One region of the Sphingobium sp. KKT206 genome, then DNA from elsewhere that is predicted to be linked to it. Evidence: riboswitches for the same ligand, from Rfam matches in the RefSeq annotation. Region 1 holds a riboswitch; each other region holds the start of a gene.
The links. A riboswitch is a leader RNA that binds a small molecule or an ion and turns the genes downstream of it on or off. The one in region 1 is predicted to bind cobalamin.
Positions count from the first base shown of each region.

Region 2: another riboswitch for cobalamin. It lies ahead of ACZ2HM_RS15500 (TonB-dependent receptor plug domain-containing protein); the one in region 1 lies ahead of cobW (cobalamin biosynthesis protein CobW).
Region 3: another riboswitch for cobalamin. It lies ahead of ACZ2HM_RS03340 (TonB-dependent receptor plug domain-containing protein); the one in region 1 lies ahead of cobW (cobalamin biosynthesis protein CobW).

Region 1 covers NZ_CM145764.1:2,768,762-2,778,972, forward strand. The annotation lists gene cobI (precorrin-2 C(20)-methyltransferase) at 1-427, opposite strand, end outside; gene ACZ2HM_RS13440 (precorrin-8X methylmutase) at 424-1,053, opposite strand; gene ACZ2HM_RS13445 (cobalamin biosynthesis protein CobG) at 1,053-2,183, opposite strand; gene cobN (cobaltochelatase subunit CobN) at 2,180-5,464, opposite strand; gene cobW (cobalamin biosynthesis protein CobW) at 5,475-6,512, opposite strand; cobalamin riboswitch at 6,695-6,923, opposite strand; gene ACZ2HM_RS13460 (HoxN/HupN/NixA family nickel/cobalt transporter) at 7,011-8,057, opposite strand; partial or broken gene ACZ2HM_RS13465 (TonB-dependent receptor) at 8,139-10,129, opposite strand.
Region 2 covers NZ_CM145764.1:3,191,652-3,201,862, forward strand. The annotation lists gene cbiB (adenosylcobinamide-phosphate synthase CbiB) at 1-292, opposite strand, end outside; gene ACZ2HM_RS15465 (threonine-phosphate decarboxylase) at 285-1,265, opposite strand; gene cobS (adenosylcobinamide-GDP ribazoletransferase) at 1,262-1,966, opposite strand; gene ACZ2HM_RS15475 (histidine phosphatase family protein) at 1,963-2,532, opposite strand; gene cobT (nicotinate-nucleotide--dimethylbenzimidazole phosphoribosyltransferase) at 2,529-3,554, opposite strand; gene ACZ2HM_RS15485 (ABC transporter ATP-binding protein) at 3,556-4,353, opposite strand; gene ACZ2HM_RS15490 (FecCD family ABC transporter permease) at 4,347-5,360, opposite strand; gene ACZ2HM_RS15495 (ABC transporter substrate-binding protein) at 5,414-6,241, shown strand; gene ACZ2HM_RS15500 (TonB-dependent receptor plug domain-containing protein) at 6,318-8,195, opposite strand; cobalamin riboswitch at 8,401-8,630, opposite strand; gene ACZ2HM_RS15505 (ribose-phosphate pyrophosphokinase) at 8,719-9,654, opposite strand; gene ACZ2HM_RS15510 (NAD+ synthase) at 9,789-10,211, shown strand, end outside.
Region 3 covers NZ_CM145764.1:694,366-704,576, forward strand. The annotation lists gene ACZ2HM_RS03325 (ABC transporter substrate-binding protein) at 1-722, opposite strand, end outside; gene cobO (cob(I)yrinic acid a,c-diamide adenosyltransferase) at 719-1,330, opposite strand; gene ACZ2HM_RS03335 (threonine-phosphate decarboxylase) at 1,327-2,382, opposite strand; gene ACZ2HM_RS03340 (TonB-dependent receptor plug domain-containing protein) at 2,382-4,322, opposite strand; cobalamin riboswitch at 4,467-4,672, opposite strand; gene ACZ2HM_RS03345 (fatty acid desaturase) at 4,672-5,556, shown strand; gene ACZ2HM_RS03350 (adenosylcobinamide amidohydrolase) at 5,769-6,461, shown strand; gene ACZ2HM_RS03355 (efflux RND transporter permease subunit) at 6,782-9,925, opposite strand; gene ACZ2HM_RS03360 (efflux RND transporter periplasmic adaptor subunit) at 9,922-10,211, opposite strand, start outside.

The sequences.
Region 1 (10,211 bases):
CCATGCCGGTGATACCCGGCACCACCGTCACCGGGACGATGCCCGCCAAACGGCCATGAAGGTGCATGAACGAGCCGTAGAAAAACGGATCGCCCTCACACAGCACAACCACGTCCTCGCCCGCCTGCGCCAGCGCCAGCAAACGTGCGGTGCATTCGGCATAGAAGGCGGAAAGACAGTCGTTGTAGCGGGGATCGGACAACGGGATCTCGGTCGTTACAGGATATTCCATCGGGATTTCAATCACGTCGGCGCGCAGCATCCCTTCGACAATCCGCCGCGCCTGCCCCGGCCGTCCGGCCTTGCGGAAATAGGCAACATGGCGAGCGCCACGCACCAACCGGTCGGCGCGCACGCTCAGCAGATCGGCCGCGCCGGGACCAAGCCCGACGCCGTGGATGGTTCCGATTGATGACGACGCGCTCATTCGGCGCGGCTTGCCAGCGCGTTAATCGCGGCGACCGTGATCGCGCTGCCGCCAAGCCGCCCATCGACAATGCAGCACGGCACCGGCGGCGCGGCCCACAGCGCGGCCTTGGATTCGGCCGCGCCGACAAAGCCCACCGGACAGCCGATGATGGCCGCAGGGCGCGGGCAATCGGGATCTTCCAGCATATTCAGGAGATGGAACAGCGCGGTTGGCGCATTGCCGATGGCCACCACCGCGCCCGCCAGATGCGGTCGCCACAGTTCCAGCGCGGCGGCGGAACGGGTGTTGCCCATCGCCCGCGCCATGTCCGGTACTGGCGGCGCACTGAGCGTGCAGATGATCGGATTGTTGGCCGACAGGCGGGCGCGAGTGATCCCTTCGGACACCATCCGCGCATCGCACAGCACCGGCGCGCCATCGGCCAGCGCGGCACTGGCCGTTTGTGCGAAGCCGGACGAAAAGCGGATATGCGCCGCCAGTTCGACCATCCCGGCGGCATGAATCATGCGGACCGCCACCGGCTCCTCATCGGCAGAAAAGGGCGCCAGATCGGCTTCGGCGCGGATCGTGGCGAAGGACTGGCGATAAATGGCCGCGCCATCGGTTTCATAGATATGGGGCATCAAGCGGTTCCAAATTGGGCAAGAAGGTCGGCCGGGCCAAGCGCGGAGTGAACCGCAGGCCCTCCGGCGCGCGCGTTCAGGGAAAGATCGAACAGGCCATCGCGGCCCGTCAGCGTGACATCGGCGGCGCGCGGGCGGGCACAGCCCTTGGCACAGCCCGAAACATGCAGCCGTCCCGCGATATGCGGGGCAAGGCGGCGGGCAAGATCGCGGGTTTCAACCGACGCCTGCGTGCAGCACGGCGCGCCCGGACAGGCATCCACATGCAGCAGCGGATCGGCAGGGTCGGTGATCAGGCCATCCACCTGCATGGCAGGCGCGCCTTCTACTACGAGCACCCGCCACGGGCTAATCCGCACCCCCCCGGCAGACGATCCCTCCATCACACCAGCCAGTATCGGCGCCTCTATCCGGCCGAACGGCAGGCCATAAGCCCAGCCCAGATCATGGATGCCGGGCGCGATGCGAGCAGCCGACGGCGCGGGCAGAATGTCGCCACAGGCCCATTCGGGCAGGGCAACCGTGTGCCGGGCCATGCGCCCCGCTTCCGCGCCACCGCTGGCAGAAAACCAGTGTGCCAGCGCGATCAGGGCGTCCACTTCCTGACCTGCGACAACTGCAACACCGCCCGGATGGCCATCGGCGCGCAGGATCAGGCCGCCTTTTTCGTCGCGCTCGATGCGGAAATCGCCCACCTCGCCGTGCAGGGCGCAGGCCCGACCAGCATCGATAACGAAGCCCATCTTGCCCGGAAGATCGGGCAACTCATCCAGCCGGGTCAGCAACGCGCCCGCAATGCGATGGCTGTCATCACCGACCCGCCAATCCGGCGCGACCAGAATGTTGCGTCGCTGTTCGATGACGGGGTCACCGTCCACCAGATCGAGCGTCAGCAACCGGTCGAGCAGCGCCTGCCAGCCGGTATCGCGCACCCCACGAAGCTGGAGATTGGCGCGGGCGGTGATGTCGATCAGGGCATTGCCATGCGCGATGGCGGCATCGCACAGGCCCAGCACTTGCGCGCGGGTCAGGCGGCCAAGCCGCGGCTTTACCCGCATCAGCAACCCGTCGCCCGCGATCATCGGGTGCCACGCATCGGGGCACCAACCCCTCACCATAGGCCCGGTCATGTCCGGTCCTCATGGCTGGGCAGGCTGGCGAGGATGGAATTGCGCCGGGTCTGCCACAGCCCGGCGGCATGGAGCGCTGCAAAGCGGGCTTCCATCGCCGCCAGCGCGCCGGGATTCTCGCGCACAAGAAACGCGCGAACATCGGCTTGGCCCAGCGTCGCATCGTGATAGAGATCGAACAGATGCGGCGGCACGCTACCTGAAAGGTGCGCAAAGGCGCCCATATGATCCAGCGTCGCGGCCAGTTCCGCGCCCCCGCGAAAACCATGCCGCATCATGCCTGCAACCCAGTCGGGATGGGCGGCACGGGCACGGACCACGCGGGCGATCTCTTCGGTCAGGGTGCGCGCGGCCGGCTTCAGCGGGTCGCGACTATCGAGGTGATAGAGCGCTGCCGTCCCGCCTGTCAGCGCCTTGGCAGCGGCAAAGCCCGCCTCATGCGCGGCAGAGTCCGCGGCCAGCAGCAGATCGGTTTCCGGCAAGTCCTGAAGATGAACAAAGGCGTCTGCCGCTTCGACGCGCCGACGCAGGCCCTCAGGATCGGGCGTGCCCCCGATCACATCGGAGGTTGCGTCAAACGCATGATCCGATGCCGCCAGCCATGCCTCTCCGGCCGAGCGTCGCGCCGCATCGGTATAGACCTCGGCCGCATCGCCAAGGCCAAGGCCATAACTCCCCGGCGCCGGTCCATAGACTCGCGGGGCCGGCGCCTGCCCCGCAAAGGGGTTCCAGTCCGCCGGTTCGTCCCGCAAACACAGCGCTCGCACCGCCTGTCCGAACAACATGGGCAGCGCCGGGAAGGCATCGCGGAACAGGCCTGAAACCCGCAGTGTCACGTCGATGCGCGGCCGGTCCAGCAGCGCCAGCGGCAGAATCTCAACGCCCGCCACCCGTTCGGATGTCATGTCCCACAGCGGTTTTGCGCCGAGCAGGTGCAGCGCCATGGCGAATTCCTCGCCCGCCGTGCGCATCGTGGCCGATCCCCACAGATCGACCACCAGCCCGCGCGGATAATCGCCATGATCCTGCAAATGCCGCCGGATAAGTTCCTCTGCCAGTGTCACGCCTTGCGCGTGGGCCGCGCGTGAAGGCACCGCCCGCGGGTCTATTGCATAAAGGTTTCGCCCGGTCGGCAGCACATCGCTGCGCCCGCGAAACGGGGAGCCGGAGGGACCGGGCGGAACGCGCCGTCCGTCCAGCGCCGTCAGCAATCCGGCCCGCTCGGCTGCGCCCTGATCGCCCCGCCCGAACACATGCAGCCCGTCACCGAACTGGCTGTCCTTTACATCGCAAACGAAGCGATCGATCCGGGTGATCGCCTCAACCAGCGTGGCCGCGCCATCAAGGCCCAGTTCCGCCTCCAGCCCCAGCACGCGCGCTTCGTCGCGGATGCTCGCTTGCAGGCGGTCGCGGCGGGCCGGGTCCAGCCCGTAAGCGTTGGAGAATTCATCCAGCAGCGCCTCGATCCGGGCCAGCCCCGCGCCGCTTTTAGTTTGCACCAGTGGCGGCGGAACGTGTCCGATAGTAACCGCACCGATCCGGCGTTTGGCCTGCGCAGCTTCTCCGGGGTCGTTGACGATGAACGGATAGATCACCGGCATCGCGCCGATCAGCGCCTCGGGCCAGCAAGCGCCAGACAGCGCGACCGATTTGCCCGGCAGCCATTCCAGCGTGCCATGCGCGCCGATGTGGACCAGCGCGTCGCTGCCCCGTTCGCGCAGCCACAGATAGAACGCAACATAGCCATGGCGCGGGCAGCGGGACAGATCGTGATAGTCCCCGTCTCGATGGACGCGCTCGCCGCGTTCGGGCTGCAAGGCGACCAGCGCGCTGCCGATGGACAGCGCGGCAAAACGGAACGCGCCGTCAGCGACTGCCACATCGGCTTCCGGTTCGCCCCACGCGGCATGAAGATCAGCGCGCAAGGTCTCGGGCAATGCCGCCTGCGCCTTGCGATACGCGGCCAGCGGCCAATGCTGATGTTCGCTTTCAAGGCGCGCGCCCAGATCGGTCTGGCCATCCGTGGCATATCCCGCCTCGGCCAGATCGGCCAGGGTCGCCTCGGCTGAGGCGAGCGCATCCAGCCCCACGGCGTGGGCCATCTGGTATGCCTTGCCGGGATAAGTCGACAGGATCAGCGCAACCCGCCGATCGGCAACCGGCCTTTGCGAAAGGGCGATCCAGCCTGCCACGCGCGCAGTGATCGCCTCGATCCGGTCGGGATCGGCGCGGTGGACGGTGCGGGCAAAACCTAGTGCGGGATCGCGCGCACCCGCTTCCTTGAAGCTGGCGACCCCGGCAAAGACCCGGCCGTCAATTTCGGGCAAGACCACGTGCATGGCGAGGTCTGCGGGGGACAGCCCGCGCGAAGCCGCTGCCCAGCCGGTGCGGCCCGACGTGGCCAGCGCCAGTTGGAACACGGGAACGCCCGCGCCATCGAGCGGGGTATCGCCGTCTTCGCCACGCGCGGAAAAGGCGGTGGCGTTGATGATCGCCGCCGGGCCAAGGCCGCGCACCCAGCGGTCCACCTGATCGCGCACCTGCGGGGCTTTCAGCGAGGGGACGAAGATCGACAGTGCGTCAAAGCCGTGCCGGTCGAACGCGGCATGCAGGGCGGCAAACGGGTCCAGATCGTGGGCGGTCAGGTAAGAACGATAGAAGATGATCAGGACCAGCGGTCGTCCGGGATTGCGCGCAAAGGATTCAGGATCGACGACGCCCCGGTCGGGATGCCAACCTCCCGCCATAGGCAGCGGCTCGCAATTTTGGGGAGGGGTATCGATCAGCCCTGCCAGCCGTGAAAGCGCAACAAGCGCCGCCTGCGCCGCCCCTGCACCGCCGGCATCGCACAATTGCGCAAGGCTTCTCAAAGCAGGCACGGGGACGGTCGAAACTGCATCCAGCCGCCCGTCCTCCCAGCCGTCGCCGGGCAGCACGGCCAGCGCGATGCCTCGCGACCGGGCCAGAGCCTCCACTCGTTCCAGCCCGTAACTCCAATAGGGCGTACCGCCAATCAGCCGGATCAGGATCGCCTTCGCACCTGACAGCGTCCGCTCGACATAGGTGTCGACCGATAGCGGGTGCATAAGCGCTGCCAGATTGGCGAGCCGCAGCGAAGGAAATGTCGCATCGTCTGCACGGGCCTGATGCCATGCCGCCGCGAACGCCCCCAGATCGCTGTCCGAAAAGGACAGGACCACAAGATCCGCAGGCTCTTGCCCCAGATCCTGCGGGACGGCGGTTTCCTCCATCCCGTGCGTTTCGCGGAAAATGACGTGCATCGCCTGCGCCTTACGCCAGCAGCACCGCGCGAATGGCGTCTGGATCGACATGATCGTGCTCGGCAATGGCGACCAGCGTGGTGCGGCGCGGCTCGTCAGGCCGCCACGGACGGTCGTACTGGTGGCGCACCCGCGCGCCTACCGCCTGCACCAGCAGCCGCATCGGCTTGCCCGCAACGGCGGCATAGCCCTTCACGCGCAGGATATGGTGATCGCGCGCCAGCGTTTCGATCCGCGCGACAAGGGCCGCCGGATCGGCAATTTCGCCCCATTCGATAACGGCGCTGTCAAAATCATCGTGTTCGTGATCATCATCCCCATCATGGTGCGATGGGCGCGCGGCGATGTCGTCCTCGGCGGCGGCATCAAGCCCCAGAATCACGCGCGGATCGACCACGCCTTCGGTCAGTTCGATCACCGGCACCGGGCGGCCAAGCTCTGCCGCGATGATCGCGCGTGCGGCGGCAACGCCTTCGGGTCCGGCCAGATCAACCTTGGTCAGCAGGATCATATCGGCGCAGGCAAGCTGGTCCTCGAACACTTCGGACAGCGGCGTTTCGTGATCGATGCTCGGATCGGCGGCGCGCTGGGCGTCAAGCGCGGCCACATCGGGCGCAAACCGGCCTGCCGCAACCGCCTCGGCATCGGCCAGCGCCAGCACGCCGTCCACGGTGATCCGGCTGCGGATCGCTGGCCAGTCAAACGCCTTGAGCAGCGGCTTTGGCAACGCCAGACCCGATGTCTCGATCAGGATGTGATCCGGGCGGGGATCAAGCGCGAGGAGCTTCTCGACCGTAGGAATGAAATCGTCCGCCACGGTGCAGCAGATGCAGCCATTGGCCAGTTCGACGATGTTTTCCGCCGGGCAGTCTGGAATGGCGCAGGATGCAAGAATGTCGCCATCCACACCCAGCGTACCGAATTCGTTGACCACCACCGCCAGCCTGCGGCCGCCCGCATTGCGGATCAGGTGGCTGATAAGCGTGGTTTTCCCCGCGCCCAGAAAGCCCGTGATGATGGTGACAGGCACCTTTGACAGGTCGGCCACAAGCAATTCCTCCGCGCGCCAGAGCGACAAACGGCGGGGCTTGCCGGACAAGTCCGGTCGGCGCGCGACGACGGGCGAGCGCGACAAAGCACCCGTTACCACGCGACCGTGCAGCCCCAGCCACACAGCTTCGTCGCTCAGACGGAGAGTTACCGTGCCGTGACCATCCCCTGGATCAGGCAAGAGCGACCGGTGCGCCGGCAGGTCTCCTGGCTCGCGGGTCACAGCTTGATGCACGCCTTCCCAGACTTGGCGCTTGCGCGCTGTCCAGTGGCCGCCCCTGAGTTCAGGAGCATGTGCATCGCGCTATCCGCTTACAGTTGCAGGGACAGCCACGGATTTGGGAGCAAGCCCCCGCACCGCATTCCCGATTAAGCCCCTTGCGAGGGCACCGGCGCGATCATCGAAGGGCGGAATCAACCCGTCCTTCGCCATGCGCCCTAGACGAAGATCGGAGCCAAGCCAATTGATGATGTTGCTTCATGCAACGATGGACGATCAGGTAACGACAGAAACCTCGATCTCATCGAACCGCTTCCAGCGATAGATCGCGTAACTCGCCAGCCAACAGAACACGAAAAGTCCGATGATGGCGAAGCCCAGACCATTGAAATTTTCGCCCAATTCAATGGCGATCCGCCATGGGGCACCCGTAAGGGCCAGTTTGTCGCCAATCAGGGCCAGCGTTTCGATTCCACCAATGACAATCGCCACGATGGCCGAGATCAGGGTGATTGTGATGTTGTAGTAGAGCTTGCGGATCGGCTTCACGAAGGCCCATTCATAAGCGCCCAGCATCACCACGCCGTCCGCCGTATCGATGAGGGCCATACCGACCGCGAACAGGGCGGGCAGGACCAGGATTGTCCCGATCGACAGGCCATCGGCGGCCTGGCTGGCCGACATGCCCAGAATGGCAACTTCGGTTGCGGTATCGAACCCAAGCCCGAACAGAAACCCCAGCGGGGCCATATGCCAGCTTTTGTTCACAAGGCGGAACATCGGCCTGAACAGTCTGGAAAGCAGACCGCGCCCACCCAATAACAGATCAAGATCGTCCTCGACATAGCTGCCGCCTGCACGAACATGCGCAAAGGTCCGCCAGACAGAGCGCAGGATGACCAGGTTCATGCCGGCGATCGTGAACAGGAAAAGCGCGGAAATCACGGTTGCAATCACGCCGCCGATTTCCTTGAAGGCGCCGAACTGCGACAGCGCGCTGGCCGTCACCGCAATGATGATCGATGCTATGGCAATGATCCCGGAATGCCCGATCGCAAACCAGAAGCCGGCCGAAACCGGGCGCTGACCATCCTGCATCAGTTTGCGCGTCACATTGTCGATGGCCGCAATATGATCGGCATCGACCGCATGGCGCAGGCCAAGCCCCCAGGCAAGCACAGCGGTGCCGAGCATTAACGGCTGCGCATGAAACAGGCTGAATGCCCAGACCCAGACGCCAATGTTGGCGGCGATCAATCCGGCAAACAAGGCACCAATTCGTAGGCGCAGAGACAGGGATGGCAGTGTCTTCGTGAGGGGCATGATTGGCTCGGCGATTAAGGAATGTACAAACGGAGGATGGCGCAGCAGACGTGCTGCAGCGCCGCCCATCAAGGGATTTCGCTAGAAATTGACCTTTGCGCCAATCCTCACGGTTCGAGGCTCGACGACACGACTCAACCGGCCTTCCACCGGAGCACCTGCATCAAAGGCGGGGATGTAGGACTCGTAATAATAGGCGATGTCCTTGTCCCGGCTGTCGAAGATGTTCAGCACTTCTCCAAATATCTCGACCTTCTTGCCCGTCCACGCGGCGCGGGCATTCATGACGGTGCTGCCCCGATCCCGGACACTGTTGTCCTCGACAAGCGGAGAAGGTCCGAGGTGGCGCACCCGAATGCTGGCTTCCCAGGGATCAAGAATGATGGCGGCACCGGCTGAAGCCGCGTTCTCAAATGCATTAGGGATGTGATCGCCATTGTCGAAGCGGGCATGGCTGGCAGTATAGTTTCCATCAAGCGCAAGCCACGGGAACGGCCGCCAGAAGGCGACGATTTCATAGCCATGACACCCACTGGCACCCGACGTTCAACAGCATTGGAATCGCCAATGAAACGAAGCTCGCTGCCGACATGCAGCCACCAGTAAGTCGCGGTTAACGTGACCCCGGAGAATTGAAGGCGTCCCCCCAGTTCCTTGCCGATGCCGCGAACGAGAACCGGAACAGGCGTGCCCCTGTTTACCGCACCCCGAACGTCGTTGGAATGGAATCCACGGACCCAGTTGGCGTAGAGTTCAAGTTGCGGTGTAACCTGATAGGCGATCGAGACCTTAGGTGAGAGAATCGACGCCGAGCCACTGCCTTCTCCCAGCGACGCCGCAACCACATCTCGTGCACGCACGGAATAGTGATAATAGTCCCCGCGAAGACCACCTGTCACACGCAGTCCAGCCAAGAGTTTCCAAGCGACTTCGCCGTAGAGCGCGGAAGACAATTCCCCGACCTGATAGTGCCCGAGAGATTCAAGAAATGTGCGGACAGCCGTTCGATCGACACCAACATTCCCGATGGCATCGTATCTGTTTTCGGTGCCAAGGCTCACAGCCAGACTGTCAGCGATTTCCCAATTTTTTTGAGCGGACAGCCCTAGTACCCAATGCCGGTCGAACTGCTTGATCTGCGCGCTTGTGCCATCCGGATCGGTGTAAGTGGGGTTCGACAACATCGACCAGTCGTAAAACTGGGCATAGACATTGGCGCGCCATGTCGGTTGCTTGACCGCGATGTTAGCCACCTGGCGCGTCATCTCACCCCGCGCGGAAGGATCTGGAGAGCAGAACACATCCGCACACAACGCCGTGCCGATAATGCGCTCCGGGATTTGCTCGGTAGGGTGCCATGTCGCCCGGTAGGCATGGAGAGATGCCTCCAATGTGCCCGCACCGCTCGGCATGCTATATTTCGCGAAACCCGAGTAATGGCGAAGACGTTCAGTTTCCTGCCACGGTCCGTCGTAGGTCTTGGCCTGAGCGACAAGCGTGAGATCTCCCACGCCCACGTCGTGCACTGTTCCGCCTACGGCGACGCGGCGCCAACCATATGAACCAGCCTCGGCCGATGCCCACGGCCGGTGGTAACCCTTGATGGTCATCATATAGGCTGCTCCCGCCAGAGCGAAATCACCGCCGTCGGCGCGATAGGGCCCTTTACGAAAATCCTCCCGGCCCACGATCTCCGGAATGAGGCCGTTGAGGTCGAGATAGCCGTGACCGTGTCCGTGTGTGCGAAAGTTCATCTGCAGTTCATCGATATAGGTGGTGAAGTCAGACCCATGGTCGAGGTTGAAACCGCGCAGGAAATACTGGTTGGCTTTGCCGCTCCCCGAATGCTGGGCTGCAACCAGCCCGGGCACCGCTTCCAGCAGTTCCGCCACGCGGAGAAGTGGCCGCACGAGGACATCGGCCCCTCCGACGCTTCCCTCGCTGGCTGATCTGGCAGTGCCGATCATGGCCTCACCACGACCGAAAACCACGATGTCGTTGCCCGCCTCGACCGCGTCCGCGCTTGTTTGCGATCCCTTCTCAAAGGGTTCGGCAAAGGCTGGCGTTCCCATACAGATCAGCGCAAGTGCGCTGCTGGTAGTAATGGTCTTGATCACGAAATAGTCCTCCGGCGTCTTGCGACGTGGCCGGGGC
Region 2 (10,211 bases), 420 kb from region 1:
GGAAGGCGAGCAGGGCAAGGAGCGGCCAGCCATAGGGGCCGCACACGCGCAGGATAGCGGCCTGCACGATCCAGCCGCCACCCGCCGCGACGATCAGCAGCAGCAGGACCGTGGCGATGCCGAGTGTGCGGCGGGTGGCGTCAGGCCATTGGTGGCGGTTCCAGCGCGCCTCGCAAGTGTCGATGAGGCGCGCGAAAAAGCCGACCGGATGGCCGATCCGCGCATAGAGCCAGGCGGGCCAGCCGATCGCGGCGTCGAGCATCAGCGCGACGAGCGCGACCGGCTCAGCCATGGCGCAGCGCCGCTTCCAGCCGGTCGCAGGCCGCGGCATCGGCGGGCAGGCCGATGCGCAGCCAGCGGGGTTGCTCGGTGAAGGGGCGGGTCAGGATGGCGCGGCGCGCGAGACGCTCGAACAATGCGGGGGCGTCGTCGGTGTCGATCAGGCGGAACAGGGGGCAGGTGCCGATCGGGCGGTAGCCGCAGCGGATCAGCAGCGAGTCGAGCGTGGCGGCCTGTTGCTCAAGCCGCTGGCGGGTGGCGGCGATCCAGGGTTGATCGCGATAGGCGGCGGTGCCGATGGCGATGGCTGGGGCAGAGAGTGGCCAGGCTCCGAGCTTGCGGCGGACGGCGGCGAGGATCGCGGGCGGGCCGATCAAAAAGCCGAGCCGCACGCCCGCTAGCCCGAAAAATTTGCCGAAGGAGCGGAAGATCAGCAGGCGGCGGTCGTCGCCGACCTGATCGGCAAAGCTGATCGCCGGGTGGGTGTCGGCAAAGGCTTCGTCGAGGATCAGCCAGCCGTCCTTGCCGCGCCGCGCGAGCAGGTCGTGCAGGGCGGGGCGGTCGAAGCGATAGCCGTCGGGATTGTTGGGGTTGGCGAGGATCAGCGTCTGGTCGTCCGCCTCGGCGAGATCGGCGCGGCTGAGCGGAATGCTGCCGTCGATCATCTCGCCATGGGTGCGATAGGCGGGGGCTATGTGGCAGGCGGGGCCGGGCAGCAGGGTGCCGATCAGGCGCAGGCCGATCTCGGTGCCCGGCAAGGCGCAGACCGTGGCGGGATCGACGCCGAAATGCGCCGCGGCGGCGGCTTCGAGCGCGCGCAGGGCCGCGTCATCGGGCAGGCGCGCCCAGTCGATCGCCAGCGGCGGGACGGGCCAGGGCTGCGGGTTGATGCCGGTCGACAGGTCGATCCAGGGCGCATCGCCCTCGCCGAAATAAGCGCGCGCTGCAGAAAGCCCGCCGCCATGCCAGTGCCAGCGGTCGATCATAGCAGCACCGCCAGCAGCAGGCCGCTTTCGACAAGTTCGATGCCCGCGCCATGGCCGTCGCCCGAAATGCCGCCAATCCGTTGTCGCAGCCAAACGCTCCAGCCAAGCATCAGCATGGGCGCGGCGAGCAGGCCAGGCACCCACCAGCAGGCGAGCAGCCAAACGGCAGCCCAGAGCGCCAGATCGACCGGGCGGATCGCGCCGCGAAAGGCGGTGCCGAGGCCTTCGTGCAGCGGCGGGAGCAGGCGGGTCCACCACAGCGGCGCGATTCGCGCGGCAAAGGGGATGAGGACAAGCGCGGGGAGCAGGGTGCGATCGACCAGCGTGTGGAGCAGGATCAGCTTGGCGATGAGCTGGAGCGCGATCGCGACGACGCCGAAGCTGCCGACATGGGGGTCGGACAGGACGGCGCGCAGGCGGTCCCTGTCCTTATGCGCGGCGCCAGCCGCATCGGCCATGTCGCCCAGGCCATCGAGATGCAGCGCGCCGGTCAGCCCGACCCAGGCGATGAGGCCGAGCAATGCGCCGACCCAGGGGTCGATCCGCGCCCCCGCCCCGCAGGCGGCGGCGATCAGCGCGCCGAGGATCAGGCCGACGACGGGGAAGCAACGCATCGACCGGGCGAAATCCTGCGCCGTGGCGGTGACGCGCGGCATCGGCAGGCGGGTCAGGAATTGCAGCGCGATGACCAGCCCCTTCATGGGTAGAGACCGATGATCTGTGCGGCAGGCTGCGGGCCGGGCCACAGGCGCAACGACAGCAAAGACGCATAAGGCAGGTCGAACGCCCAGCTTTGCGCAGGCGTCAGGCCGCAATGATGGGCGATCGCCGCGCGCATCGCGCCGCCATGGGTGAGGATGAGGGTGGAGTCGGCGGTCAGCGCGGCGGTGGCGGCGGCGACACGATCGACCAGCATCGACCAGCGCTCACCGCCCGGTGGCGGGCTGGCGTCGGGATCGGCATGGAAGCGGGCGAAAGCCTGCGCCGGGACGGCGGACGGGGCAAGGCCATCCCAGGCGCCGAAATCCAACTCGCGCCAGCGCGGGTCGAGCAGGACGGGCAGGCCATGGTCGCGGCCGATCGCGTCGGCGGCGGCGCTGGCGCGGGTCAGGTCGGAGCTGATGATGGCGGTCACGGCGAGGCCATTGGCGCGGGCGCGGCAGGCGTCGATCCCGGCCTGGGTCGGGGTGCCATCGGTGCGGCCCATCAGCAGGCCTGGCGTCTCTGGCGCGCCATGGCGCAATAAATGGAGCAGCCGGGGCGTCATGCCGCGCCCGACACGCCGGCCTGGGCGAAGGTCGCCATCTGGGCATGGGCGGCGAGCGCGGACCGCACGATATTGGCCGCCACAGCCGCGCCGCTGCCTTCGCCGAGCCGCATGCCAAGGCGCAGCAACGGATCAAGGCCAAGCTGGCGGAGCAGCCGGTCATGGCCAGGTTCGGCCGAACAATGGCCCGCGAGGCAATGGTCGGTGATGGTGGGATGGGCGGCGGCGAGGGGGGCGATGGCCGCGCCGCTGATGAACCCATCCAGCATCACCGGGATGCGCAATTGCCGGGCGCGCAGCGCTGCGCCCGCCATCGCTGCAATCTCCCGCCCGCCGACGCGCCGCAGCGTTTCGAACGGGGTCAGCGGCGCGTCGGCATGGAAGGCGAGCGCCCGGTCGATGACCGCGATCTTGCGGGCGATGCCGTCGGCATCGACGCCGGTGCCTGGCCCGACCCAATCGGCCGCGCTGCCCCCCAGGCTGCGCGCGGCAAGCGCGGCGGCGGCGGTCGAATTGCCGATGCCCATTTCGCCGAGCAGAACGAGGTCGAGGCCCGGCTCCACCGCCGCCGCGCCGATCGCCAGCGCCGCGAGGCAGTCCGCGTCGCTCATGGCCGCGCCTTGCGTGAAATCGTCCGTCGGGCGGTCAAGGTCGATCGGCACGACGCGCAGGTCGAGGCCCGCAGCACCGGCCAGCGCGTTGATCGCCGCGCCGCCAGCATTGAAATTGGCGACCATCTGCGCGGTGACGGCGGCGGGAAAGGCGCTGACGCCATGGACGGTGACGCCATGATTGCCCGCGAAAATCAGCACCCGGCCCTGGTCGAGCGCCGGGATCGCGCGCCCCTGCCACCCGGCAAAGAACAGCGCGATTTGCTCCAGCCGGGCGAGTGATCCGGCGGGCTTGGTCAATTGCGCCTGCCGCGCGGCGGCGGCGGCGATGGCGTCGGTGTCGGGACCGGGCAGCGCGCGCAGCGCCGCGTCGAAGTCGGCGGGGCTGGACCAGAAGGGGGCGGGCGGCATCTTATTCTCCATGATCAGGCGCGGCGGTCCAGCGGTCGAGCGGGGCGACCAGCGGCGGCGTGGCGGCAAGGTCGATGCGGCTGGTGATGCCATAGACGGCGCGCAACCGGTCCTGCGTTAGCACCGTGTCCGGCGGGCCATCGGCGACCAGCCTGCCGCGATCGAGCAGCAGCAGCCGGTCGCAATAGCGCGCCGCCATGGACAGGTCGTGCAGCACGGCGATGACCAGCCCACCCGCCCGCGCTTCGCGCGCGAGCAATTGCATGACGTCGATCTGATGACCGGGGTCGAGCGCGGCGAGGGGTTCGTCCACCGCAAGGCCGGGCGCGCCGACCGCCAGCGCGCGGGCGAGCATGACGCGGGCGCGCTCGCCGCCCGACAATTCGGTGGCGATCCGGTCGGCGAGATGGGCGACGTCGGTGCGGGCCATCGCCGCCCTTATGGCGTCATGGTCCGCCGCGCCGATGCGCGACATGGGGCCAAGATGGGGCAGGCGGCCAAGCGCGACCAGCCGCTCGACGCTGAGCGGCCAGTGCAGCGTCTGCCCCTGCGGCAGATAGGCGATGGCGCGGGCACGGTCGCGCGGCGGCAGGGCGGCGATGGCGCGCCCGTCGATCGTCACGCTGCCGCGCGTCGTGGCGATCAGGCCAAGCATGGCCCGCACCAGCGTCGATTTGCCCGCGCCATTGGGGCCGATAATGCCGATCAGCGCGCCGGGGGCGAGCGTCGCATCGATGTCATGCAGCACGGCGCGGCGGCCAAGCCGGGCGCACAGCCCTTCGACCCGGATCGTCACCATGTCCGCCGCTCCCGCAACAGATGGAGCAGGAAGATGGGGACGCCGAGGAAGGCGGTGACGACGCCGAGCTTCAACTCGCTGGTGGTGGGGATCAGCCGAACGAGGATGTCGGCCGCGACCAGCAGGATCGCGCCGCCCAGCAGCGACGGGAGCAGGATGGCGGACGGGCTGCGATCGGTCAGCGGGCGGACGAGATGGGGCACGATGAGGCCGATGAAGCCGATCGAACCGGACACCGACACCGCCCCGCCCACGCCGATCGCGACGCCCAGCAGCAGGCGGGTGCGGGTACGGCGCAGATCGACGCCGAGCGACCGCGCGCCATCCTCGCCCAGCGTCAGCGCGTCGAGCGCGCGCCGGTCGATCAGCAGCAGCGCGCCGCCGACGATCACGCAGGGCAGGACGATCCAGACATGATCAATCGACCGGTTTTCGATCGACCCCATCAGCCAGGTCATGATCTCCATCGCGGCGAAGGGATTGGGCGAGAGGTTGAGCGCAAGGCTGATCCCCGCCCCGGCGAGCGTCGATACGGCGATGCCCGCCAGGATCAGCGTCAACGCGATTTCCGCGCGTCCGGCCAGGGTGAAGAGCAGCAGCAGCGCGATCAGCCCGGTGGCGATCGAGAGCAAAGGCAGCATCGCGGGATGCCAGCCCGCCACGCCGAAATAAATGGCGGCGACCGCGCCCAATGCGGCGGCATTGGACGCGCCCAGCACCGAGGGTTCGGCGAGCGGATTGCGCAAATAGCCCTGCAACACCGCCCCCGCCAGCCCCAGCATCGCCCCGACCAACAGGCCGATGAGCGTGCGCGGCAGGCGCAGGTCGAGCAATATGGTGGTCGCGACCGGATCGCCATGACCCATGACGACGGCCAACAGCCGGTCGAGCGAAAGCGTGACCGGGCCAAGCCGCAGCGAGGCGACCGCGACGATCACCACCCCGGCGATCAGCAGCGGCATCAACGCACGATGGCGCGGCGCAGGCGGTTCATGGGTCAGGCGCATGGGGTCCGATCGGGCTTGCTTGTGTCACGGCACCGGGGCGTTATGGAAGCGCGATGATGATCTTGCGCTCGCTCGCCCTCGCCACCTGCCTGTTGTGCGTCGCCTTGCCCGTTGTGGCGGCGGAACGGGTTGGTGGTGTTCCCAAGCGTATCGTGTCGCTGAACCTCTGTTCCGATCAACTGGTGTTGGCGCTGGCCGACCGGGGGCAGATTGCCGGGTTGACCAGCAATGTGCGTGATCCCGATATGTCGGCGGCGGCAGAGGCGGCGCGCGGCCTGCCGATGCTGCGCGGCACGTCGGAGGAAGTGCTGGCGGCGCGGCCTGATCTGGTGATCGGCCTGCCCGCGCGCGGGCATCCGGCGCTCGCCCCTTTCAAGACCCTGCCCTTCCGCACGCTCGACCTGCAATCGGCGGAAAATTACGCCAGCATCTTGGCCTCGATCCGGCAGGTGGCGCAGGCGGTGGGGCATCCGGCGCGCGGCGAGGCGCTGATCGCGCGGATGGAGGCGGATCTGGCGCGGCTGCCCCGTCCCGCGCGCGCGCCGGTCGCGGCCTATTATCAGCGGCGCGGCTATCTGACCGGATCGGGCACGTTGATCGATGATCTGCTGGTGCGCACGGGCGTTACCAATCTCGCGACTCGCTTGGGCAAGCCCGCTCTGTCGCAGATGAGCCTGGAGGAAATGGTGGCGTCGCGGCCCGATTATCTGATCATCGAAAGCGCGACGCAGAAAGTGACCGATCAGGGCACGGAAATGCTGCACCATCCCGCGCTGCGCAGCATCCCGCGCATCGCCATTCCGCAGGCGTGGACGGTGTGCGGCGGCCCCGCCTATGTGCAGGCGGCGCAGGCGATCGCCCGCGCGGTCAAGCCGCGCTGACCCTTCCCCGCCAACGACCCGGTCTTGGCCAAGCGCAGCCTGCCTAACGGGGTCTGATGGCGGGGACGGGATCATATCAGAAGCTCAGGCGCACGCCGCCATAGGCCGACAGGCCGAGCGTCTGGGTGCCGTAGCTGACCTGATACCATTTATCGAACAGGTTGATGACGCGGCCATACAGCTCGACCCGGTCGGTGATGCCATAGGAGGCGAGCAGGTCGACCACCGTATAGGCCTTAGTCGCGCCGCCAAAGCCCGACGAGTCGCCATCATGATAGCGCACCCGCGCGGTCATCGACGCGCGTTCGGCCGGGGTCAGGATGACCGATGTGGTGCCGGTATAGCGCGGGCGGCCGCTGTTTACATAGGTGCCGTCCATGTCGCGATCGATTTCATGGTCGGTATAGCCATAGGTCTGGCTGACACCGAGCCAGGGCAGCGGCTGGGCGGTGACGCCAACCTCTATCCCCTCCGCGCGGGTGCGGCCGAACTGGCCATAGCCGCCAAAGGGCGGACGGCTGCCGTCGAAATTAATCTCGTTCGTCTTGCGGGTGAAGAAATAGCTGACCTGCGCGGTCAGCCCTTCGGCCAGCGCCAGGTCGAAGCCGACATCGCCGCCCCGGCTGGTTTCGACTTCAAGGTCTGGATTGCCATAGGTGGGGTCGAACAATTGATAGAGGCCCGGTGCCTTGGCCCCGGTGCCATAGCTGGCGCGCAGCTTGAGCGCGCCCAGCGCATAAGCCAGCGTGCCGCGATAGGTATCGAACGTGCCGAAGCGGCTGTTGTCGTCGACCCGCGCCGCGCCGGTGAGGGTAAGCCCCGCGACCGGCCGCAGCGCGATTTCGGCATAGGCCGACCGCGTGTTGACGCGGGCGGGGAAAGCGCCGGAAAAGCTGGTGATCTGGGTCGTCTTCTCCCGCTCATAATTGCCGCCCGCGGCCAGGCTGACGGGGCCGGTGCCGCCATAGGCGAGGGCCAGCGTCAGCTCGTCCTTGGTGCCACGGAACAGGTCGCCCTCGGCCCGGTTCCAGATGCCGAAATAGCGGCGGCGCGCGGCATAGCGGCTGGCGGTCAGGTCGGCGGTGAACTGGCCGTCCAGGCTTTTGTAGCTGGCCTGGCCCGCGGCGGCATAGTCGCGCGTTTTGGCGGTATCGTCGCTGTCGGACGTCGTATTGTCGAGATCGCTGAAGGCATCGAACCAATAGCCGATCGCTTGCAGCGAGAGGGTTTCGGTCGCCTGATAGCCGACCCGGCCGCTAAAGCCGTAACGGCGATATTCGTCCTTTTCGGTTGCCGACCCTGCGGGGCTGGCGGTGCGGGGATCGGCGAGCGAGGGGCCGTCATGGCGATAGCCGGTCGCGCTCAGGCGGAAATCGAGCGCGCCGCTCTTGCCCAGCAAGGATGCGCCGCCGCTGCGCATGCCATAGGAACCGGCTTCGGCCTCGGCATTGACCTGCAGTCCCTCGTCGGTCGCGCGCTGGGTGATGATATTGATGACGCCGCCGACCGCATCGGAGCCATAAAGCGAGCTTTGGTTGCCGCGCAGGATTTCGACCCGGTCGATGTCGCGGCTGGTCAGGTGATCGGCCTGGAACTGGGTGCTGATCGCGCTGGGATCGCCCAACTCGATACCGTCGATCAGCCAGAGAATCTCATTATTGTTCGATCCCCGGATGCGCACGCTGGTCAATTGGCCTGGCCGGTCGGCCGTCGTCTGCACGCCGGGCGCGTCCTGCAATATGTCCTTCAGGAAGAGGATCTGGTTGCGCTGAATATCGGCGCGGGTGATGATCGACACCGCGCTGCCGATCTCGCGCGCTTCGCTGGTCACGCGCGAGGCGGTGACGATGATCGGGGTGCTGTTGCCGCTCAGGTCCGAAATCTGTTCGGGGGCCTGGGCGAAAACGGGGCTGGCAGCAACGAGCGCCAGCAGGGATATGCCGTATTTAACCATATATAGTCTCCTCCGCGCCGAGCGATATCGGGCGGTGGAGCATGTCGATGATAGGCGCATGGCCTCGCGCATCGACGGCCGACGCAGGGCGACGAACCGGCGCATATATAGCCCAGCGTCCCACGACGGTTGCGGCCCCGGCCGCCTTCCTGTCGTCGCTCAGACGGAGAGTTACCGTGCCGCGGCCATCCCCTGGACCAAGGCAAGAGCGACCAGAACGCCGGCAGGTCTCCTGGCTCACGGGTCATGGCGTCATGTACGACCTTCCCAGACGTTTGACGGTCCAGTGGCTGCTTCCTTCGAAGAGGAAGCCGTGTACATCACGCTCACCGCTTACAGTTGCAGGGACAGCTGCGGCTTTGGATGGTGTGAGCCATCCGCACCGCCTTCCCTTTTAAGCCTCGATCAAGAGGCACCGGCGCGATCTTGCCCGTTGCGCTCAAGCGAGCGCTACGGACGGCAGCCCGATAGCGGGCGGCAGGCCATCACGCAAGGCGGCAATTGCCGCCCCGGCTTCATGCTGTCAGTCGAACAGGCTGGATACCGAGCTTTCGTCGGCAATGCGCTTGATCGCTTCGCCCAGCAGCGGGGCGATGGGCAGGTGGCGGACCTTCTTGGCGGTGTTGACCGCCTCGGTCCCCTGGATCGTGTCGGTAATGACCAGTTCCAGCAGGTCGGACGCATCCACGCGCGCAACCGCGCCGCCCGACAGCACGCCATGGCTGACATAGGCGACGACATCCTCGGCCCCGGCGGCCTTGAGCGCGGAGGCCGCGTTGCACAGCGTTCCCGCCGAATCGACGATATCGTCGATCAGGACGCAGAAACGCCCCGCGACGTCGCCGATGATGTTCATCACTTCCGATTCGCCCGCGCGCTCACGCCGCTTGTCGACGATGGCGAGCGGGGCGTTGTCGAGCCGCTTGGCGAGCGCGCGGGCGCGCACCACGCCGCCGACGTCGGGCGACACGACCATCAGGTTGCGATCACCAAAGCGCGCCTGGATATCCGCCGACATCACTGGCGCACCGAACAGATTGTCGGTCGGAATATCGAAGAAGCCCTGGATCTGACCCGCATGCAGATCGACCGACAGGACGCGGTCGGCGCCCGCCTTGGTGATCAAATTGGCGACCAGCTTGGCGCTGATCGGGGTGCGGGGGCCGGGCTTCCGGTCCTGCCGGGCATAGCCGAAATAGGGGACGACGGCGGTGATTCGCTTGGCCGATGCGCGCTTGAGCGCATCGATCATGATCAGCAATTCCATCAGATTGTCGTTGGTGGGATAACTGGTCGATTGCAGCACGAACACATCTTCGCCCCGGACATTTTCGTGGATTTCCACGAACACTTCCTCATCGGCGAAGCGGCGGACGCTGGCGTCGGTCAGGGGAATTTCGATATAGTCGGCGATGGCGGCCGCGAGCGGCTTGTTCGAATTGCCGGTCATGAGCTTCATGGCCAAAACCCCCTGAAATGAAAAGGCGTGACGAATTGATGACGCTGGGTGAAACGCCGCCCCTGTAGCGGCGCGGGGTCGCGGTGGAAAGGCGCTTTTGCGCCAGCCGGAAAAATGCATTAGGGGCCGCGTCCATGACCGACAAACTCGTGATCGCCCTTGCCCAGATGACCCAGTCGGTGGGCGACCTTGCCGCCAATGCCGACGCGATGCTGGAATGGCGGGCTCGGGCGATGGATGCGGACCTGATCGTCTATCCCGAATTGCAGCTGATCGGCTATCCGCCCGAAGATCTGGTGCTGAAACCCGCGCTGGTCGAGCGCGCCAATCAGGAACTCGATCGGCTGGCGCAGGCGACCGGCGATGGCGGCCCGGCGATGCTGGTCGGCACCGTGGTCGCGGCGCAGGGCGTGTTGTTCAACGTCGTCGCGCTGCTGGAAGACGGCGCGGTCACCGCCATCCGCCAGAAGCGCGAGCTGCCCAATTACGGCACGTTCGATGAAAAGCGCCTGTTCGCGCCCGGCCCGCTGCCCGCGCCCATCGACTTCAAGGGCGTC
Region 3 (10,211 bases), 1.6 Mb from region 1:
CGGTCGCTGCGGTCCTGTGCGCCAACCGACAGAAGTACGCGCGGCGGACGCGCAACGAGATGCTCAAGCGGCAGCACATCCCAGCGTTTCAGGCCATAATTCGCGCTCATGTTGCGATAGCCAGTCACGCGGAGCAACTCGCTGGCGAGCGTGCCTTCGCCGGGCACCAGTCCGCTCCCTTGCCAGATCAGCGCGCCGGGGGCTGTGCTGCGGGCCGCGTCGCTTGCGGGCGTTGCCGCGCGCACTGCGTTGTCGATCCGGGACACGAGCGCCTCGCCGCGTGCGGGCTGGTTGATGGCGGCTGCAATCGTGCGAACCTGTGCGATGCTTTCGGCAACGCTCTCGGGCACACTGATCTGGACCAGCGGAATACGCATGCGGTGCAATGCGGATATCGTCGAAGGGGCGACATGGGCACCGGCGATCACGAGGTCAGGCGCCAGCGCGACGACCTCCTCGGCTGTTCCAGATGTCGCTGCAAAGCGCCGCGCCTGATCGAGGGGGATCGAGGTCGCGCGCTCGTCCTGCGAATAATGGCTGATCGCTGCAATCTGCTGCGGTTGGGCAATCTGCATCAGCACCGCATCGACGCACGGGTTGATCGATGCAACGCGGGGCAGGGCCGATGGCTCGGACGACGGGCGCTCCACCAATCGGTCAGCGGCCTGCGATGAGCAGCCCGCGACCAAAAGGCCAAGGGCAAAGGCGGCAGCGCGGATCAATACTCGACGCCCTTCTGCGCCTTGAACCCGGCCTTGAATGGATGCTTCACTTCTTCGAACTCGGTAACCAGATCGGCTATCTCGATCAGCTCTGGCTTGGCGTTCCGTCCGGTGATGCAGATGTGCTTGGTCAGCGGGCGGTCCTTCAGAAAGGCAACGATCTCGTCGATCGGCAGAATATCCTGCCGCAGGGCGATGTTGAGTTCATCCAGGATGATGAAATCATAGGCAGGGTCAAGAATGAGCGCCTTCGACCGCTCCCACGCAGCACGCGCTGCTTCGATGTCACGGGCTCGGTCTTGCGTGTCCCAGGTAAAGCCTTCACCCATCACCTCAAATGTCAGCAAATCGGGATTGGCATGAAAGAAGTTCTTCTCGCCCGTCTCCCACGCACCTTTGACATACTGGACGATACCGACCTTCATTCCCCAGCCCAGCGAGCGGATGGCCATGCCGAAGGCGGAAGACGATTTGCCCTTGCCGCTGCCGGTGTGGACGATCAGCAATCCGCGCTCGAGCGTGCGGCGTGCCTGCATCCGCTCGCGTGCGACCTGTACCCGCTTCATGCGGGCGTTGTGGCGGGCAAAGTCTTCTGGCGTCTCGGTCATTGCGTGCTCCCTGTGGTCTTCCAAGCGGCATTCCATGTGGCCAGCGCATCATCCAGCCTGGTCCAGTCGCTGTCTTCGCGCGGCAATCCGATCCGCAGCCAGCCCGGCGCATAATCAAACGGGCGAGTCAGAATGCCAGCCAGCGCCAGATGCACGAACAGCGCGTCGCGGCGCTCCGCTGAAATCAGAATGAAGAAGGCGGTGCGGCCGACGATCTCGATGCCATGGTCGCAAAGCATCTGCGCGAGACGCTGCGATGCTTCGTGCAGTCGCGCCCGTTGTTCCCTATGCCAAGCCGTATCGCTGCAGGCGGCAAGGCCCGTCGCCAGAGCCGGGCCGGATATCGGCCAGTAGCCGATCAGTGTGCGCAGCCGTTCGCCAATTTGCGGCGGTGCGATAACAAAGCCCAATCGCAATCCGGCCAGCCCGAAGAACTTGCCGAAAGATCGCAGCACGATCAGTCCCGGCCAATCGCAGCTGGCCAGGCTGTCGTGCGGGTCGGCATCAGCAAACGCCTCATCGACGATCAGATATCCGCCACGCTCCGCCAACAGCGCCGCCGCTGAGTGCATCTGCGTGGAATCGGCAACCAGTCCATCGGGATTGTTGGGCCGGGCGAGCACTAGCGCATCGTGCGTCTTCGCCATTGCCAGCAGCGCATCGGCGGTGCACTCGGTGGCAGCGCTTTCGCCCCACATTGTCAGATGACCGGAATAGCCGGGGCGCACCACAGCGGCTGACCTGTTGCCCAGATGTCCGCCCAGCATCGCGCCCAGCAACCGCAGCGCCAGATCGCTACCCGGCACCGCCACCAAGCGCGTCGCATCGACACCGAAGAATGCGGCAGCGGCAGTTTCCAACGCAGATAAGTCAAGCGGATCGGGCAGGCGCTCTGCGGCGCCCGCAACATGTCCAACCGGATAGGGCCAGGGCGCAATGCCGGTGGACAGATCGGTCCACCGGGCAACCTGCGGAAACGCAGCGCGCGCAATATCGATACGTCCGCCGTGTCGGGCGAAATCATTGATCAAGGCGCGCGCTGCGGCCTTCATCAGTAGCGCATCCGCACACCGGCATAGCCCGCCCGGTCCGGCGAGCCATAACGGAACACCGTCTCGTAACGTTCGTCGAAGAGGTTTTCGACCCGGGCATAGATGTCGATCCGGTCGGTCAGCGGGAACGAGGCGCGCAGGTCCGCCAGCACATAGCCTTCAACCTTGCGGCTGTTGTTGGCATTGTCGAAGTTCGACCCGACATGCGTGAGCGTGACGCCGGTCTCCAACCCGAAACCCCAGCGATAGTCGATCAGCGCGGTGACGCTGTGCTGCGGCCGCCGTACCAGTTGCCGCCCGAAGTTGACATTGCCAGGCGACCGGTTGGTGGCATCTGTATAGGTATAGTTCGCCTGCAGCCGCAGCGCATCGACCGGCTGCATCGTCAGGCCGATTTCAACGCCTTTAGCCCGCGCCTTCGAGACGTTGTCATACGTGCCCGAAGGCCGTCCAGCGCAGATGCCTGTGCGTGGCAGCGGGCAGGATATGAAGATGATGAGATCGTCTGAGTCGCGCCGGAAGAAGGTGGCACTGGCCTGCAACCGCCCGTTGACGAGATTCTGGGTGACCCCGGCGTCCCAGCCCTTCGAGCTTTCCGGCTGGAGCAGCTGATTGCCGAAGTCGCTTTGCAGCTGGAACAGCGACGGTGCCTTGAACCCCTCGGCATAGCTGGCGCGCACTGTCGTGCCGGTCTGGCTCACCGTGTAAACGCCGCTCGCCCCAAAGGTGGTGGCTCCGCCAAAGCGGTTGTGGTCATCATGCCGAACGCCGCCGGTCAGGGTCAGGCCCGTCACCGGTGTCGCCACGATCTGCCCGTAAACGCTGTCGATCCGGGCCCGTCCGATGGAAGGACGCGCACCAAAACTGCTGCTGGAAAAGCGCGATGTCTCGCGTTCCAGTCCACCCGTCAGCTGCCAGCCTTCTGCGATATCGAACATGCCCTGATATTCGATACGTTCGTTGCGGCCATTGCCGACAAAGGTCTCGGCAGGCAGGCCGACAAGGCTGAAGTTGCGGCGACGGGTGTCGGTGTACGCATAGCCCAGCCGGTTACGGAAGCGACCGTCGAACAGCGTGGCGTTAACTCCGGTATAGCCGACGATTTCGCGGGTGCGCGATTCCTCGTTCACATCACCAAAGGCAAAGGTTGGTGGAGGGAAGCCATCGATATTCACCCGGCCTTCCGAATACCAGCCGCGCGCATCGAGCGACAACCAGTCGCTCAGCGCCAGATTGAAACTACCGTTGGCACCGTAATTTTCATAGCCATCCTTTTCGATGCCGCCGCGCGCTTCGCTGAATGAGGAGATGCCATCGGTGCGGAAGTATCCTGCGCCCACGCTGGCCGAAAACGGACCGGCTTTTCCGGCAATGTTGCCAACCAGCTGTCCAGTATCGCGATAGCCATATTCGCCGCGTACGTTGACTGTCAGGGCGTCCGTCGGCTGGCGAGTGATCATGTTGATAACCCCGCCGATCGCTTGGCTGCCCCAAAGCACCGACGATGGTCCGCGCAAAACCTCAATTCGCTCGATGTTGCCGATCAGCAGATTGCCGAAGTTGAAGCCGCCCCCCGGCGACGAAGGGTCGTTGAGCTTGATGCCATCGACCAGCGCCACGGTCTGATCGCTCTCTGCACCGCGAATGAACACCGATGTGGATGTCCCGACGCCGCCGTTGCGCGTGATGCTGACACCCGGCACGGTTCGCAGGATATCGGCGACGGTTTGGGTCTGCCGCCGCTCGATTTCGGCCGAATCGATCACCGTGATGGATTGGCCGACCCTTTCGACGGGCTGGGCGCTGCGGTTGGCGGTGACGACGATGACCGGTTCGTGCGGCGACATGGTGCGGACATCATCCTGCGCGTGCGCAATGAAGGTGCCGCAAAGCCCGAGAGCTGCGGTGGAAACGGTCACTTTTAAGAACAGATTTTGCATGTGTATCCCCTGTCAAACAACAAGGGGTTGCTCGCACCAATGGCACGACAGAGCGTTCGCTGGCTTGTCACCCGCGCGCGCCACCCCAATCGATGTCGTCACGCGAGGATTGACCTCGATCACGCTGAACACCCCGTCCGCGCAAAGGACCGACTACAACAGGCAGGTCTCCTGGCTCCCGGGTCAACACGCTCGCCCCGCCTTCCCAAGTGCAAATGCACCCAGTGGCATGAAGGGGCGACCGCTCTCCGGTCACAGTTGCGGGGACAGCCACGGATTACAGGGGTAGATACCTGCTTCCGCGTTCCCTATTAATCCCATCTCTGGGAACCTGTTGCGGCGTCGCAATATGGCGAGCAAAACCGCATTGCAAGGAAAATGCTGTGCTGACCTTCATTACTGGCGGGTCCCGCTCGGGCAAAAGCGCGCCCGCCACACCAACACCATCCATGATTGTGACCAACGTATCCAGCGGCGCGACCCGGACCAGCATTTTCCCAAATCTCCGCGCGCAATGTTCTGGCTGCTGGTCCGCAGCATCACCGGTCTCAACTATTATCGGGTGGCGCGCGCTGGACGCATCTGGGCACCCATCGCCAATTTCCACAATCCCAAACGCTTCGGTTTCGATTACCGCCTGTCGCTGCGCCTACGCTATGTCGCATGGGCCGTGCTGGTCTATGGCGCGATATTGTGGTCGCCCTTTCGCTGGCAGATACTGGGCCTGATCCTCATCCCGCAATTTTTCTGGGTCAATGTCTTCAACCGCATCCGCGCCATGGCCGAGCATAACGGCCTCCCCGATAATCACGAACTCAACGGCACCCGCACCGTCATCCCGACCTTGCTCGACAGGCTCCTCATCGGGCCGCTCAACATCAGCTATCATCTGGAACATCACCTCTTCCGGTCCGTCCCCTGGCATAATCTGCGCCGCCTGCACCTCCATCTGATGGCCAACCCAACCTGTGCGGCGAACGCGCATGTGTCGCGCGGATATTGGGGCATGATCCGGGAGCTCATGCCGACGCGTGGCGTGAGCGGGAGTGACGGGGGATTGGGTGAGGCGGCAGCCCAAAGATCTCCCGGACGCTATTGCGCCATCCTTTTGCAGGTGGATGGAGCAGACATGATTGCCACACGCAGACGTCTCCACGATTGCGAAGGCTGCATCAACGGTATGTTTGCAAAAATCGAAAAACCGTCGAGCATTCTTTGTCGTATACTCGAATAAAGCACCAATATTTCTTACCAATTTTCCAGAGCTCATGGATATGATCGGGCAGAGATATTCTGGTGCAGCAAAACCAGATTAACGGATGCTTAGTTTTGGGAGAGTATTTTTACTTGTAGCAGTTGTTAGCCTTGAGCCGCGTGTACATACCTACGCACAGAGGCGCATGGTTAGTGTTGCAAGCGCAGTGATATCGTGCGAGGCAGGTCTTGATGAATCCATTTTCCGTTCACTGTGCCAGCCCTTTCCTTGTTGCCTCGTTCCCTCAACCACAAGCTGTTTTGAGTTGGTCGCTGACGCGGCCAGGCTTCGCAGAAGTCAGCAGTGTCGCATGGCTCTATGTCCGGGATGCCGATCTGAGCATGGATGTCGATCCAGCCTTGCTGCTTAGAAAAAGCATGCAGTCGGCGGGATTGACGGATGCGGTCCACCTCATGACATCTCGAGATATCACCAAGCATCACATGTCTCAGGCGTCCTTCGGGCGGGCTACGGCCAGCTGCCTGGCGACCGTCGGTCTTGGTAATGCGGTGCGCGTCGGTTCTGCACCCGTTGCTCATCAGGATGTCGGGACGATCAACCTCCTCGTGCATGTCGATCGCCCTCTGTCACAAGCGGCGCTCGTGGAGACCATTTCAATTGTTGCCCAGGCGCGTACGGTTGCAATGATCGACCTTCCCTGGAAGCCATCTGGATTGGCCGTGACGGGAACTGGGACCGACTGCATCGTCGTCGCAACTCCTATCCATCCAGACATGGAACAGTTTGCTGGCCTGCATACCGACATAGGCGCAGCTGTCGGTCGGGCCGTCTATGACGCAGTCTGGTCGGGTGGACATGTCTGGATCGCCGAACAGCAGCGTACTGAAGCGCGATCTACATGCGCGTTGGCGCCCCCTGACTGACTTTGACAGGAAGGACCGCGCCAGACGAAAAAAAACTCCCCGCGCGGCATCATGTTGCTCCGGCGCGCCGTTACGGCATTTTCGTTTGAACTGCTTAGCGGACAGCGCTGCGACGCCTTGGCAAAGCGACGAAGTGCAAGGAGCGCGCCGGGGGCCATCAAAACCGTCAACGTTTCGTTCGGGTCGGCGCAGTCATAAGGGCCCTTTCGCAACCGGCCAGTGTTACGCAGCCGATGAAGGAAAGCCGACGGGCAGCAGCTGAGGATGAGACAATCGAAGGCTTAACGTCGCATAAGGCGCGACGGCAGATGGCCTCCCTCCTAGGCCGCCACCGGGTTTGCGCCAGGCAGCGGACTGGGATGCTCCTCACGGGATTGCGGCTTGATCTTGAACCACAGGGCATACAGCGCGGGCAGGAACACCAAGGTCAGGATCGTGCCGCCGAGCGTCCCACCGATCAGGGTCACCGCCATCGATCCCCAAAAGACTGAACTGATGAGAGGCACAAATGCGAGCACCGCCGCCAGAGCGGTAAGAATTACCGGTCTGGACCGTTGCACAGTCGCCTCGACCACGGCGTGGTAGGGATGCATCCCTTCCTTCTCATGGTCATGGATTTGGCCGATCAGGATGAGCGTATTGCGCATTAGGATGCCGGCGAGGGCGATCAGGCCCAAAATAGCGTTGAAGCCGAACGGTTGGCCGCTGATCAGCAACGTAGGAACGACTCCGATCAGCCCCAGAGGCGCGGTCAGCAGCACGATCGCCATGGCCGACAGGCTGCGCACCTGGAGAATGATGACGATCATCATCAGAACGATCATGATCGGGAAGATCGGCGCGAGTGCCGAATTGGCTTTCGCGGCCTCCTCGATCGAACCAGCCATATCGATATGATAGCCCGATGGCAGATCCTTGATGATGGGGTGAAGCTTTTTGAGCATCGCGGTCGAGACGTCGGGCGGTTGCAGTCCCTCAGCGATGTCGCCACGAACGGTGATCGTCGGCAACCGATCGCGACGCTGAAGGATCGGGTCCTCCATCCGCACTTCCAGTTTGCCGATCTGGCTCACCGGCACGCGCTCGCCATTAGCGCCAGTCAGCATATAGTCGCCGATCCGCGCCGGATCGAGCCGGTCACTGCCGCTTGAGCGCGCGATGACATCGACGGTGCGGATATCCTCACGCGCCTGGCTGACGGTAACCCCGGTCAGCAAAAACTGAAGCTGCTGCGCAACGTCGCTGGATGTCAGGCCGAGCGCGCGCAGTCGATCCTGATCGAGCACGAAATGCAACGCGGGGGCACGGTCGCCCCAATCGGCGTTCACGGTTCGCATCATCGGATCGTCCTGCATGATCTTCTGCGCTTTGGCTGCGACGGTGCGGACCGTCGCCACATCAGGGCCGCTGACCCGGAAAGCGACCGGGAAGGGCGAATAGGGACCAAAAACAAGCTGGGTCGCGCGCACCCGTGCCTGCGGCGCGAGGCCGTCGGCCGCGGCCTGGCGTAGCTTAACCTTCAGGGCATCACGTGCTTCTTCGTCTGCGGTGAGTACGATGATCTTTGCAAAGGAAGGGTCGGGTAGTTCGGGCGACAGAGACATGAAGAAGCGCGGGGCGCCCTGGCCGACATAAGCGGTCACGATTCTGGCTTCGGGCTGTTTACGCAGCCAGGCCTCGACTTGCTTTGCGGCCTCGCTGGTGCGGGCGATCGCTGTTCCCTTGGGCATCTGCACCTCGACCAACACTTCGGGCCGATCGGACGCGGGGAAGAATTGTTTGTTGACGAACGGCATGCTGGCGCCCGCAATCAGGAACGCGCCGAGTGTCGCGAGCGCGACAAGTTTCTTGCGCCGCACTGCCCAGGCGATGACGCTGCGCACTTTCTCATAGCGTGGCGTCTGGTAGATTGCGGCATGCCCCCCTTCCACCGGCTTGATGTGCGGCAGCATCTTCACGCCCATATATGGCGTGAAGATCACCGCGACGAACCAGGAGGCGATCAGGGCGAAGCCAACGACCCAGAAGATGTTGCCGGCATATTCGCCGGCGGTCGATTGCGCGAACCCTACCGGCATTAACCCGATCACCGTCACCAGCGTTCCGGCCAGCATCGGCGAGGCGGTATGGCTCCAGGCGTAGGCGGACGCGCGGATGCGGTCGTAGCCCTCCTCCATCTTCACGACCATCATTTCGATCGCGATGATCGCATCATCAACCAGCAGGCCGAGCGCCAGGATCAGTGCGCCGAGCGTGATCCGGTCAAGAACGCGGCCGGTGGCCCACATGATGACGAGCACGATAGCGAGCGTCAGCGGCACCGCCGCCGCCACGACGATGCCGACCCGCCAGCCCAGGCTCACAAGACTGACGATCATCACGATTGCCAGCGCTTCCAGGAAAGTGTGCATGAACTGGTTGACCGCCTCGGAGATATTGACCGACTGATCGGTGACCGGGGTCAGGCTCATGCCGAGGGGTAGTTCGTCTGTGATCTTCTCAATTTCCGTCTTCAGCGATTTGCCCAGGTCAAGGCCGTTCCATCCCTCGCGCATGACGACGCCGAGCAGCAATGCAGGCTCGCCCTGGCTGCGGATCAGGAAGGCGGCGGGGTCTTCGTAACCACGCTTGACCGTGGCGATTTCGGACAGGCGCAGCGTGACACCGTTTGCGACGATGGGCAGGTCACGGATCTTCGACAGGTCGTCGAATGCACCGTCGAGGCGCACGATCACCTGCTGTGCCTTGGTTTCGATCGAGCCTGCGGGCGTGATCATATTCTGCGCCGCCAGCGCAGCGAAGATGTCGCGTGGCGAGACGCCAAGCGTCGCCAGCCGCTCCTGGGCGAATTCGACATAGATGCGCTCAGGGCGCTCGCCCACGATATTAATTTTGTTGACGCCAGGAACATGCAGTAGGCGCTGGCGCAAGGTCTCGGCTTCACGTGCGAGCAACCGCTGCGGCTCGCCCTTAGCCTTGAGGGCATAAAGGGCGAAGGTGACTTCGCCATATTCGTCGTTCACGAATGGCCCGACCGCTCCGCGCGGCAGGTTAGGCGCTTCGTCCGACATCTTCTTGCGCGCTTGATAAAATTGGTCCGGCACGTCCTTGGGCGGCGTCGTGTCCCGCAAGGTCAATGTGGTGAAGGCCAGACCGGGCCGTGTGAAGGTTTCGCTGCGATCATACCAGCGCAGTTCCTGCAAACGCTTTTCCAGTCGCTCGGCGACCTGATCCTGCATCTCCTGAGCTGTCGCGCCGGGCCAGGCGGTGACGACCGTCATCACCTTGATGGTGAAGCCCGGATCCTCCGCCCGTCCCAACTTCAGGAACGCGACGGTGCCCGCCAGAATGATCGCGATCAGGAAGAACAAAGTGACTGATCGCTCGCGGACAGCCAGCGCGGATAGATTGAACCGGCTCGGCTTACCGGGCTCATTTCCGGGCAGATCGTGCTGCCCGCTCATCGGGCTGCACCTGCGGCTTGCGCAGCGATTCTAACCTGCTGACCCTGATGCAACATATGGGCGCCCATCGCGACGAAGCGGTCGCCAGACTTAAGTCCCGATGTCACATTTGCAGTCTCTTCACCAAGAGCAGAGACGCGAACCGGCCGCCACGCGACCGTTGGCTTGGTACCCCCGCTGACAATCCAGACGCCTGGACCTCGCCCGGTGTCGTGCAGTGCGCCAAGCGGCACTTGGGTCGTAACCTCTTCGCCTGGCGTAGCAAGGGTCACAGTGACAGTGGATC